One region of the Xanthocytophaga agilis genome, then DNA from elsewhere that is predicted to be linked to it. Evidence: riboswitches for the same ligand, from Rfam matches in the RefSeq annotation. Region 1 holds a riboswitch; each other region holds the start of a gene.

Evidence for each region. Region 1 has a riboswitch for cobalamin ahead of QNI22_RS00510 (cobaltochelatase subunit CobN). Riboswitches for the same ligand answer to the same signal wherever they lie in the genome.
Region 2: another riboswitch for cobalamin. It lies ahead of QNI22_RS30005 (TonB-dependent receptor); the one in region 1 lies ahead of QNI22_RS00510 (cobaltochelatase subunit CobN).
Region 3: another riboswitch for cobalamin. It lies ahead of QNI22_RS39775 (TonB-dependent receptor); the one in region 1 lies ahead of QNI22_RS00510 (cobaltochelatase subunit CobN).

What each region holds. Positions count from the first base shown of each region.
Region 1 covers NZ_JASJOU010000001.1:119,702-123,913, forward strand. The annotation lists gene QNI22_RS00500 (DUF418 domain-containing protein) at 1-271, shown strand, start outside; gene QNI22_RS00505 (LytR/AlgR family response regulator transcription factor) at 370-1,191, shown strand; cobalamin riboswitch at 1,271-1,455, shown strand; gene QNI22_RS00510 (cobaltochelatase subunit CobN) at 1,662-4,212, shown strand, end outside.
Region 2 covers NZ_JASJOU010000014.1:39,022-43,233, forward strand. The annotation lists gene QNI22_RS30005 (TonB-dependent receptor) at 1-2,124, opposite strand, end outside; cobalamin riboswitch at 2,249-2,451, opposite strand; gene QNI22_RS30010 (ABC transporter ATP-binding protein) at 2,486-3,529, opposite strand; gene QNI22_RS30015 (FecCD family ABC transporter permease) at 3,526-4,212, opposite strand, start outside.
Region 3 covers NZ_JASJOU010000031.1:14,100-18,311, reverse strand. The annotation lists gene QNI22_RS39785 (nucleotidyltransferase) at 1-482, shown strand, start outside; gene QNI22_RS39780 (metallophosphoesterase family protein) at 485-1,270, shown strand; cobalamin riboswitch at 1,583-1,769, shown strand; gene QNI22_RS39775 (TonB-dependent receptor) at 1,976-4,212, shown strand, end outside.

The sequences.
Region 1 (4,212 bases):
GGCTTTCAGTTTATTCTATGTAACAGGCTGGGTAGGATATGCAGATCCGGTTGGTTTGACAGGACTTGCCCTGCTTATCTTTGTGGTACAGATACTGGTAAGCCACTGGTGGCTTCAATACCATGAATTTGGCCCTGTAGAATGGATCTGGAGGACTTTATCCTATATGTGGACAGAGAGAAAAAGGAAGACGGAAATTTCTGATTCCATACCTGTATCTCCAAATCTGGTAGGAGATAAATTTACAGAAAGTAAGCCAGTAAACGAATAACCTGTTACGATGTTAATACATTCTGACTGCTAATGAAGTCTATACTGGTATTGAAGACTGTGTTTTTGCCAAAAACTGATCATAAACTGTCTTTAAAAATGACACGCCAGCGGTGGTTGCAGATTGGCGGGGCAGCGTTCTTTGCATTGTTTTTGGTGACTTTTAACAGCAGCCCACTGGTAGAGCTGCTTCGCCGACAGAGTTATTACCGTGATCTTGCCATTACTTTTGGCGCTGCATGGCTTATTATAAGTTATGTAGGCTGGATTACGGCCAAACTCGATAGCTATATTGACTGGCAGTCCGATAAAAGACAAAGGCTTTTACTACAGATACTCCTGGGACTTATTGGTGCTTCACTGATAAGTTATGGGATTGCCTACCTTCAATACCGGTTTATCGATCCTGAACATGTTTTTGGGACAGAATCATTTTTGCAGACAGAGTTACCGGTCATTGTACTTCTGATAACTTTTTGCAATATCATCTATGTAAGCATTTCCTATTACCACTGGCAGGAACGTAGATATATAATACAGACATTGCCTGTCGTAGAAAAATCAGAACCCAGTATATCTTCTTATCTTTCTTACCTGATAGTCACCAATGGACAAAAAAGCATTCAGCTGGCAGTGGAGCATGTCGCCCTTATTTATCTGGAACAAGGAATTACCTGGGTAGCAACTTTTAACAATACCCAATATCGAGTGGATGAACCACTTCAGAGTATTGAAGATAAGTTAGATCCCGGTTCATTCTTTCGGGTCAACCGTCAGACCATTGTACAGCTTTCAGCCTGTTACTCCTTTCAGAGCATGGAATACGGCAAAATTAAGCTACATCTGGTACCTCCTTTTACTACTGAATTAACCATTAGCCAGAAAACAGCTCCTGCCTTCCGGAAATGGATGCAGCGGTAGGTTGTGTCCTTAGTTAATGAAAAGTTTTCCTGCTACTTAGTGTAAATCCAGTATATTTGTTGCTTTCAATCAAGACGTTCTTTCTCCTCTGAAAAAAGGTTCTGTGTAAAACAGATTAATAGGGAATCGTGTGTAAGTCACGAACTGTCGCGCAACTGTAAGTAACCTATGGGATTATGCGTTAGTATCCACTATACTACACTGTATGGGAAGGATGGCATAATTGGTACAAGTCAGGAGACCTGCCTGTTTTCAGTATGATAATGCTTTCGCGGTTTAAGAGGGTATCTAAATTAGTTTAGACCACCTCTAAAGCAGAGTCAAATGAGGTGATTTGGAATGTGGGCAGGCTTATACCTGTACCTTTAGCTTTTACAAGCTAACTTTTCATTCCTCCTCTGTCACCTGTCTATCCGCAAGCTTTTGAACGTCTGAAATCCGATTGCTTGCTTACATAAGTTGTAAATGGTATGACAGAAATAAAACGCCAGCGGGTAATGCGCCCGGATGGAAAAGCCATTAACCTGGTTCAGCGAAGAGGACATTTGTCTTACTGTTACAATGCATGCTGCTGTGGCCGTACAGACAGAGGCTATGCTCCCATTCCGGTTGAGTTGTATAAAAGTGAATGGTTACGACGGAAGCTACGTAATGTAGTCCATATGACCAAAGGTGGATGTCTGGGCCCATGCACACTGGCTAATGTGGTCACATTGTTGTTTGACGGAAACTCTGTATGGTTTCATTCTGTCAACAGCAACTGGCAGATCATTGCCATTTTCGATTACATCGAGAGTATGGTAAAGGCCGATAGTTTTCTAACCCCACCCGCTGAGTTGGCAGAGTATGTGTTTCAATTCTATACATGGAAAGGTTCTGAAGCTATAACCCGTTCCGGGCAGGTGGCAACACCCGATGGAGGAATTGTATTCCTAACCCATGCCGATACCGATCTACTTACCCTAAGTCGCACACTTCAGGACTTACCTGCTGACTTTCCCAAAACGACAGGCCTTAACCTGATGGCAATTAAAAGTGATGCCCATATGGCTCAGTTGCTGGATCGGGAAGTAGGAGCCGCTCAGATTGTAATCATACGTATTCATGGCAGAGCTAGTAGTATTCCAGGTTTCGCGGAACTGGTTCGTCGGGCAAAGCAGCAGGGACAGCACCTGATTGTGATAAGCGGAACGGGTGAACTAAATCCCGAATTTGCCGCTGTGTCTACAGTGTCACCAGCCATATTGCATGAAACACTGGCATACTTACAAGCAGGAGGACATAGCAACCTAACCTCCCTGTTGTACTTTCTGTCAGATCATCTGCTGATGACAGGTTTTGGGTTTGAGGTTCCTGTAACTTTATCTGAACATGGCATTTACCATCCGGATCTCCCTGAAAATGCAGAGATAGAAGATTGGTTAAAGATGCGCAATCCTGCTCTCCCTAGCATTGGCATTACCTTCTATAGGGCACACTGGCTTAGCGGCAATACGTCCTTTGTAGATGCCATGATTCGTGCACTGGAAGCTCGGAACCTGAATGTACTGCCTGTCTATACAGCCTCTCTCAAAGCAGTTGACAATGGTACAGGTTGGCCATATGCCCTGGATATATTCAGATATACTAACGAAGTGCTGATCGACGTATTGGTAAATACAGTTTCGTTTGCCATGCGGGATATACAAACAGAACAACTGCGACAAGGAGAAGAGGAAATTCTGCGTCAGCTAAACGTACCGATTCTGCAAGCTATTACCAGTGGTATGAGTCGTGGCCCTTGGGAATCATCAAGCCGGGGACTCAATCCATTGGATACTGCTATGAATGTGGCTATTCCTGAGTTTGACGGACGCATTATCACTGTACCAGTTTCATTTAAAGAGAAAGACAGGGAAACCAAAGGATACGAACCTGTTGAAGACAGGATAGAACGAGTGGCGGGTATAGCAGCTCGTTTTGCCCGTCTGCGTCATTTACCCAATAAAGAGAAACGCATTGCGTTTGTTTTTACAAACTCCAATGCAAAGGCATCGCAGATTGGCAATGCGGTAGGACTGGATTCTCCAGCGTCTTTGATGGCTATTCTCCAGGCTATGCAGGCAGAAGGATATACTATACCTCATATGCCTGCTAGTGGAACAGAATTAATTCACGAACTGATAGACAGATGTTCATATGACTTAACCTATCTCACCACAGAGCAATTATCACGTGCCGTCGGACAGGTATCTTTTACCCAGTATGCTCAATGGTTTTCAGAACTACCTGAGGCTTTACAGCAAAAAATGCAGAAACAATGGGGGCCACCACCTGGTGAAACCTATGTACATGATCATCATATTGCACTGGCTGGTATTGAATTAGGCAATGCCTTAGTCGTATTACAACCACCACGTGGATACGGCATGGACCCGGATGCGATCTACCACCAACCTGACCTGCCACCTACACATCATTACTATGCATTTTATAGATGGTTACGGGATGGTTGGGGTGCTGATGCGATTGTGCATGTAGGCAAACATGGGACGCTGGAATGGCTTCCGGGCAAAGGAATTGGGCTTTCAGAAAATTGTTTTCCGGATGCTTTTCTGGGAGATATACCCTTATTTTATCCTTTTATCATCAATGATCCGGGGGAAGGCTCACAGGCGAAACGTCGGGCTCATGCGGTCATACTGGATCATCTGACCCCACCTATGACATCAGCCGATAGTTATGGTGAACTGGCACAGCTAACGCAGCTGGTAGATGAATATTATCAGGTCGAAACACTGGACCCTGCTAAACTTCCACTGTTACAACGCCAGATCTGGGATTTAATACGGCAAACCAATCTGGATAAAGACCTGTCTGCGATGCTGAAGCGGGATCATGGCGACCATGTACACGAATGGGATGACGAAATAACACCCGAAGGTGTGCCTGTTACATTGGCAGAAATGGGAGGGAAAGACATTGCTCACTTAATCGAAGATATAGATGGGTATCTGTGTGAACTGGGCGCAGCACAGATAC
Region 2 (4,212 bases), on a different contig from region 1:
GTTTTCGTCTGTGAGATTGTTTACCAGCAGACTTATTGTGTGCTGATGGGCATAGGTATAAGATGCTGCCATATCAATCACCATAAAGACCGGATACTGAATTTCCGGATATAACAAATCATTATAGTCTGTATCCTTTCGATGACCGACATAACGTCCACTGAGTCGTAAAGAAGCACCTTTGAGGTTATTGTATTCAATACCGTAATTCATAGTAAGCGATGCTACATTGTAAATGTCTTTGCGAGTTGTAGTACCATCTGTGGCTACGGTGATTTCCTTTGCATAGGAGATCGAAGTAGCGTTTGCAAATACACGCAATGAGTAAGCATACTCTTTCAATGCCCCAAAGTCATAGGCTACCTCTGCTTCCAGACCGCGTATCTCACCTTTATTCGCGTTTACATAGGTTGTTCGGGATTTGACTGTATCTCCACTGGTAGTAAATTCAGGTGTTGTATAACGAGTAGTACGACTTGTAATACGATCTTGTACTACTGTAGAGAAATAGGTGATATCTGCAGTAAGTCCAATAGCAGGTTTAACAAATCGGATTCCTGCATCCCAGGTGATGCTGTTTTCATTGGTCAGATCTGGGTTGCCTTGGGTAATCGCAACAGATTTATTACTACCTGATTGAGAAAATCCAGCTACCTGATAGGCATCCGGAGTCACAAACGCACGACCAATAGTTGCATGTACTTTCAGTGGTTCGATAATCTGGTATTGTGCACCCAAACTTGGACTGAGAAAAGGATTGGTTTCTTTGCCTGGCGTATAGGTAGTAAGAAGTGGAGTCGTTTTTACATCAAATGTAATTCTGTCAAACCGGAGGCCTGGCGTTACTGTCAGGCGGTTACTCAGGAAGAAAAACTGACCTTGTGCATAAATGGCTGTTGAGCGTAATGCATAGTTAGGACTGTAAGGTCTTGTTTCTGTCGTATCATTGGAATAGGAATGTGTTTGAATAGATACACTGGTATAGTCTATACCCAGAGTAAGTTGATGAATACCTAGTTTCAGTACATCTTTTACCTGTATTCCCTTCCAGGAAGATTGACTTTGGTAAGAACGATAAGGTGGTATTTTTACACCATTATTTTCGAGTGTATAATTATCAGATGTTTCCTGAGCAGTATACCCCTTTAGGCTAAGCTGGTGAATGCCCATTGTGCCAGCCAGACTTACTTCGCCATTTGCCCGACCAATGTCTTTGGTACTAGGCTGGGTATTTCCATATTCAATGTCACTAGGTGATTCTATACCACGTGCCAGAAAACGTTCTCCCCGAACATCCAGACGCCAGTTGGAAGTAAGCTGATAACCTGCCCGTAGTGAACCCGAATAATAACTCAGTTGTGTATAATCTCTGCGGATTCCATCACCACGGCTGTCATTGATTTCAGTAGCAGGTTGTTTTATATAATATTTGATGGCCGTACCTCCATGAAGTGCATTGCGCAACCAGTTGTCTTTTCCGGTTTTATAGTCATCATTGCGACTAAAGGATTGAAAAGACAAATCAAAGTCCAGCTTCTCTGTCAGATTGCCTCCCGTTTGACCACCAATACGTAAGGAACTATAGGAACCATAGTCTGCCAAAAGAGAAGAGTGAATTTTATCTGTTGATTTTCGGGTAATGACATTCACCACACCACCCATTGCCTGAGCTCCATAGAGTGCAGAGGCTGGTCCTTTAAGTACTTCAATACGTTCAATACTACCCGGATCAATGGTTGCCAGGTTTACGGTACCTGCCGGGCGACCATCTATCAGTAACAGTGTCCGTTGATTGATTCCACTAAACTGAGGCCGAAATCCCCGTATGCTTACACCTCCCAGCAAACCAGGATACTGCAATACACTGACTGAAGAGTTCTTTTTTACCAGATCTATAGCATCTATAAAGGATGTTTGTTTAATATCCCTTTGGGAGATAATATCGATTTGCTGAGGGATTCGTTCTTTTTCTATAGAAGAACGGGTTGCCGTAACTACTGTTTCTTTTAATTGATAAGACCGGATAGAATCAGCTACCTGTTGTTGAGCAATACCTGATTGAACAGTTACAAGAAACAGAATAACAGCGAATATAAATAGAATAATAGATAGCCTTAAGTTCACAGTTCAATTTAATTAAATGAATAAAAACAATGAGCTGAACGCAAGGACAGGCATATCACTTCAATCTTAATAATAGATTGATGATGAGTACTATGCACTGTACTTTTCTCCCGAAAGCTCAGCGGGTGTAAATTTCATCCAGGCAGGTCTTCTGGCTCTCCTGACTTTTGATTGTCTTCCCATCTGATAACAGACAGTGACATAGTATATCAAAAGCTTTGTAAACAGGATTACAGCAGCGGGGACTGCTCCGGATTTGCACCGGATTCCCTTTTAAGTCTACCTGATCAGATCGAAGAGGTAAACACCTGTATGTGAAAGCTAAACAAGCTTCTACTGGTATTTTTGATTTAAATTAGTATCAGGTAATTGTACTTATTTGTTTTTTCCATAGTTGAAGTGCAGCTAGCACTTCAGCCATAGAGTTGTATTTTACAGAAATTCCGTTCTGATAAAGAGTCCAGTCAGGTTGATTGTTAGTAAATAAAGCCTCTATTCTATATGCACTTGTCTGGTCTGTTTCGATACAAAAACCTTCCCGTTGTAGTGCGCGACGTGTCCAGAATACCAAATCCTTATGACCACTAAGTCCAATGACAGGACCCTGGCTATCGTTATGTAATACAAAGCTTCCTGTTGTTTGGTCAAAGTGAAGTCCTTTGCGGGCGAAGGCTGATTCAAAGGCTCCTTTGAGTACAAGGTCTTCAGGTGTACCCACCTCTAAGCTGCCATCAGGTAGTAAGATCCATACTTTGTCTGCTGCCTGTAATGCTAAGTCCAGTTCATGAGTGGAGAGCAGAATAGCTTTCTGGGTTTTCTTTGCCAGTTGATGCAGCAATTGCATCATTTCCACACGACTGGGTAAATCCAGATGGGCTGTTGGTTCATCAAGCATAATCATATCCGTATCCTGTGCCAAGGCACGGGCCAGCATTACTTTTTGGCGTTCCCCATCGCTCAGGTACTGAATAGAACGATGTTGGTAGGCTGTTATACCTATCACATCCATTGCTTCATATACCTTGATCACGTCTTCTGCTGTGAGATTGCCCAGCCAGCTTGTATAGGGGTAACGCCCCAATGCTACTAGTTCATAGACTGTCAGATTTCCTGCTTCTACTCGTTCTGTAAGTACCATACTTAGTTTTCGAGCCAAATCCTGGGGTTTTAAATCAGACAATGGTAAATTGGTAATACTAATATAACCTTCCAGCGCAGGATGTAGACCTGCAAGTGTACGCATCAGCGTAGACTTACCTGCCCCATTTGGGCCTAGCAGGCATACCAGCTCTCCCTGCCATAAGTTCAGCTGTAAAGGACCAGCTATTTTATATGTTTGCCCTTTAGATAGACGATAGCCAATTGACAAATCGACAGCAGTGAGTATAGATTTTCTTGCTGTCATACAAAGGATGCTCTTAGATTGCTTCGGGTCACAATAATCCATATCACAACAGGAGCACCCAACAGTGATGTCACTATATTGATCGGCAATACTGTCTGGCTACCTGGCATATGTGCAATAATATCACAGGCTAGCATTAACAATGTACCAATCAGGCAAGTGCAGGGAATCAATACCCGATGATTGGAAGTATTGAATAACGAACGTGTTAGCTGTGGTACGGCGATACCAATAAAGCCAATAGGTCCACAGAAGGCTGTAATACTACCAGTAAGCAGACTGGTACTTGCCAGAATAATGGCTCGTGCCCAACCTACTGTCAAGCCCATACTTCGGGCATAATTTTCACCTAATAACAAAACATTCAATGCTTTGGATGAGGCAAATGCTAATACCAGCCCCACTACTACTGTACCCGTCAGTACATATAAATGATATTCTGTTACCCCGCCCAATGATCCGAATGTCCATAGTATATATTCCTGTAACTGTTCAGGTTGACTAAAATACTGCCATATACTAATGACAGACAGGGTAATGGTTCCAATCATAACCCCTACAATCAACAATACTACATTGTCTCGTATACGTCCTGCAATCAATACTACCAGAAATAAAACCAAAGCCGAACCCATTGAAGCTGCCACCACTATCAACCAGCTACCAGAAAAGCCCAGTTGCCG
Region 3 (4,212 bases), on a different contig from region 1:
ATGATTACTTTATGGATATTATATATAACACAGTAAATAATATTTGTACAGTAGATGATAGCTGGATGGAAAATTCGTATGCGGGAGAGTTTTGTGGTGTACCTGTTCAGTTTTTATCTGCGGAAGAGTTGTTCTGGTGTAAAATCTATGTACAAAACCGGGAGCGGTTTGATGGAGCTGACCTGAACCACCTGATTGTGCGTTATGGAGACCGTTTGAACTGGAACCGGGTATGGACGCATCTGGAGATACATTGGCAACTACTCTTGGCTCAGCTGCTTAGTTTCCAGTTTTGTTATCCGTCAAAAAGAGATCTGGTTCCCCATTGGTTAATGGAGGCGTTACTGGCAAAAGCCAAGGAACAGTATGATTTACCAACACCACAACAAACGTTATGTCTTGGGCCTCTCATTGATCAGACGCAGTATGATATTGACGTACGGGAATGGAATTATAAAACAATCACAATGAAAAGCATATAGATATGAATTTGAAAAGCAAACAAATCGCTGCTATTGGCGATATTCATATTAAAGCGACTGACCGTGGCAAATGGAAAGAATGCTTTCAGTCTGTATCAGAACAGGCATTTGCGCTGATTCTGTGTGGTGATTTGACAGATACCGGACAAGCCAGTGAGGCTGAGATCTTGCTTGAGGAACTGAGTGTTTGCTCTATTCCGGTGATAGCAGTACTGGGTAATCATGATTATCATGATAATCAACAGGATGAAATCAGACATGTTTTATGTAATAACAAGATTCATGTATTGGATGGAGAATCAGTGGTTATCAATGGAGTGGGATTTGCAGGTGTAAAAGGGTTTGGCGGGGGCTTTGACCGGTTTATGCTTCCGCGCTTTGGGGAAGAAATGAATAAAGCGTATGTGCAGGCGGCAGTGGAAGAATCCTTGAAACTGGATCAGGCATTGTATCGCCTGGAGGGAGATGATATTGATATACTAAAAGTGGCTGTATTACATTACTCTCCTATCAAAGAAACGGTGGTTGGCGAACCTGAGGAGATTTTCCCTTTTCTTGGATCATCCTACTTAGCAGAACCGCTGGATCGCAGGGAAGTAACGGTTGCCTTTCATGGGCATGCACATCATGGACATCTGGAAGGTGCCACCAAACAAGGTGTAAAGGTGTTCAATGTTGCCAAACCTGTATTACATAATGCGGGTTATACTAATCCTTTCTTCTTGTATGAATTACCACTTCAGGAAAAGGAGAACCAACCTGTAGAACATCTGATAGTAGCACCATGATACTTGCTGGTCAGCAAATTCAGCATGTAATTGTTAGTAAACGATGAAACTTTCTCATCTTCCTAAATCTCATTTGAAACAAAAAGACACTGATTCGAATTATAGGTTCAAATCAGTGTCTTTTCATTAATAACTCTATCTTGATTCTTCCTAATATGATAATCCGTACCGGATACCAAAACCAGGGTTTATACCTCGCATAGCAAACAATCTTCTTATCCATGGAATTCCATGACAAAACAGGAATTAATCTAAACCTACGTCCAAATCCGATAAATAAAGTATATTCGCCCCTTCATGTAAGTTCTTTACTTTATACCCTCTGGAAGAGGTTCTGCATAATGCCGATTAATAGGGAATCGTGTGAAAATCACGAACTGTCGCGCAACTGTAAGTAACCTTCAAAGCGTATACCCTTGTTTGTCCACTGTATCAATGATATGGGAAGGATGGTATACGTGTTACAAGTCAGGAGACCTGCCTTTTCCAGTATGACAATGCTTTCGCGGTTTGAAGCACGGTCAGGTGTGGTGTTTTCTGTTCTGAAATTTTTACAAACTATGGATCTGAGGCGGTTCACGTAGATGAACCTCATCATATGCATACCTGTTTTCAGTCAGATCTCTCCCCTGTCTTTGATTTTATCCCTTGTTACATTGTGGAGTGTAAGAGCTTTTAACTATCCATCTTAACACAGTTAAAAGTATGCAAACACCTTATGGCTGCTATCCGCACACTGATAGCCAGAGCCACCTATTAACTGTCTATATACCGTTAGACAGAAAGAGTATTTTTGATGATGAGTCAACAAGTACCCATCAGATAGTAAAAGATCATGTCCTTGAGGCAAAAGTGGTAGGTAAAAATATTCCACCTGGAACCCAGCCTGTTTCATCGGCTTTCGGTCTGTTCACCAATCAATTACTCTACCAAACCTCGACCTTGTATTTCTCTATGAATAAGTCACTACAACATATGTTACCTCTATTTCTTTGTCTATTATTTCTGCCTTTATGTATGCTGGCTCAATCTGAAAAGGGTAGTATTTCCGGATATATCCAATCCGAAAATAAAGAACCACTCCCTAATATGACTATTGGCCTGGATGAAACGGCATATGGTACTACCAGCAGTGAAACGGGGCACTTTCTACTCAAAAATATACCTGCCGGAAAATATGTATTATCCATTAGTGGCATTGGCTATCAGGCATTAAAACAAACTATTGTGGTAACCGCAGGACAAAGAACTTCGCTAAATTATCAGCTTAACAGGAAGACCAATGAGTTGTCGGAAATAGTGATTACATCCGACAGAAAATCCAGTTTCACGGCTATTACCAAACAGGCAATTCCCCTGCGAGATATCCCACTGACTACCTCTTCCGTTTCTGTAAAGACTATAGAACAGCGTGGAGCGGATGATCTGGGTGAAGCAATGAAGAATACTACAGGAGTGCGTGCTAATAATACCTATGGGGGATTTCAGCATTTTACCATCCGGGGGTTCAGCAATTTCGTACTACTTGTTGATGGGGTCAGAGACGAAAGACACAACATCTCCACCAGTGCCCCTACAACGAATCTGGCTAATGTAGAAAGTATAGAAGTGTTAAAAGGTCCCGCTTCGGTTTTGTTTGGACATTCAGCGCTGGGAGGGATTATCAACATTGTTAGAAAGCGCCCAACGAAAGAATTTAAAGCGGAATTTTCAGCTACCTATGGAAGTTATAATACCCGCAGAATGAGAGCGGGAGCCTCCGGTTCTATCAGTAACCAGTTGCGGTATCGGGTTGACTTTGGAATGTCTGATACCGAAGGCTACCGATATTCTGGGTCTACTACAAACAATGCCTACCTGGCACTGGAATATACACCTACCAGTAAAGATTTGTTTTATCTGACAGTGGGTGTAAACAAAGACAACTATGATACGGACACAGGCATTCCTATGCTGGAAGGAAGTAAAAAAATACCTGGACTAGATGTCGATACGCGGTACAATGACCCTGCAGACTTTTTAAAACATACCCGTTTTGACTATCAGCTCAACTATGTGCACAAATTCTCCGAAAAAGTAAAACTGTCGGATCAGCTATCCTATTATGATGATAATATCCATTATTTCTCAACCGAAGAACTTTCTGTGAATGCGTCACTGGATTCACTGACCCGATCCTTTCCATTTTATTTCAATCACCTGACCAAACCGCTTCAAAACCAGTTGGAGCTTAGTAGTGAATGGCTAACTGGTTCTATTGTACACAAAGTATTGGTAGGATATTCACTCAGTATACTGGACAGGAAGACCTATAACGGAGATGTCAATGGTCCAGGAAAAAACGCTACAATTCCTATTCATAATCCGATTCTCAATCAGGGGTATATTTCCTTCACAGACCAGAATTATAGGGCTACTATGGAAAATGTGCATGGAGTATATATACAGGATTGGATCAAGGTTGCAGAGTATTTGAAAGCACTGATAGGATTACGATATGACATCTTTAATGGCAGCTACTATACCAATCAGGTAGACGCAACGCGGCATGTAACCGAAGAAGGCCCGAAATCAACTATTTCTAAAAATGCATTGACCTATCGGTTTGGACTGGTATATCAGCCTGTTGAGCCTTTGTCTGTTTATAGTTCGTATTCTACGTACTTTAAACCTTCCCGCCGTGTTGCACCCAATGGCGAAACGTTTGATCCGGAAACTGGTTATCAGGCAGAGATAGGCTCTCGTCTGCAACATTCCGGTTGGACAGCCAGCCTTGCTTTTTACTATATGCGAAAAGACAATCAGGTAGAAGCTCTTCCTGGAGGAATTTACAAACGGATTGGCTCAGCAGAATCCAAAGGGTTTGAAGCAGAAATCAACGGAAGTCTGTGGAAAGGACTGGATTTGACAGCAGGGTATACATTCTCTAAAGCAAACTACCT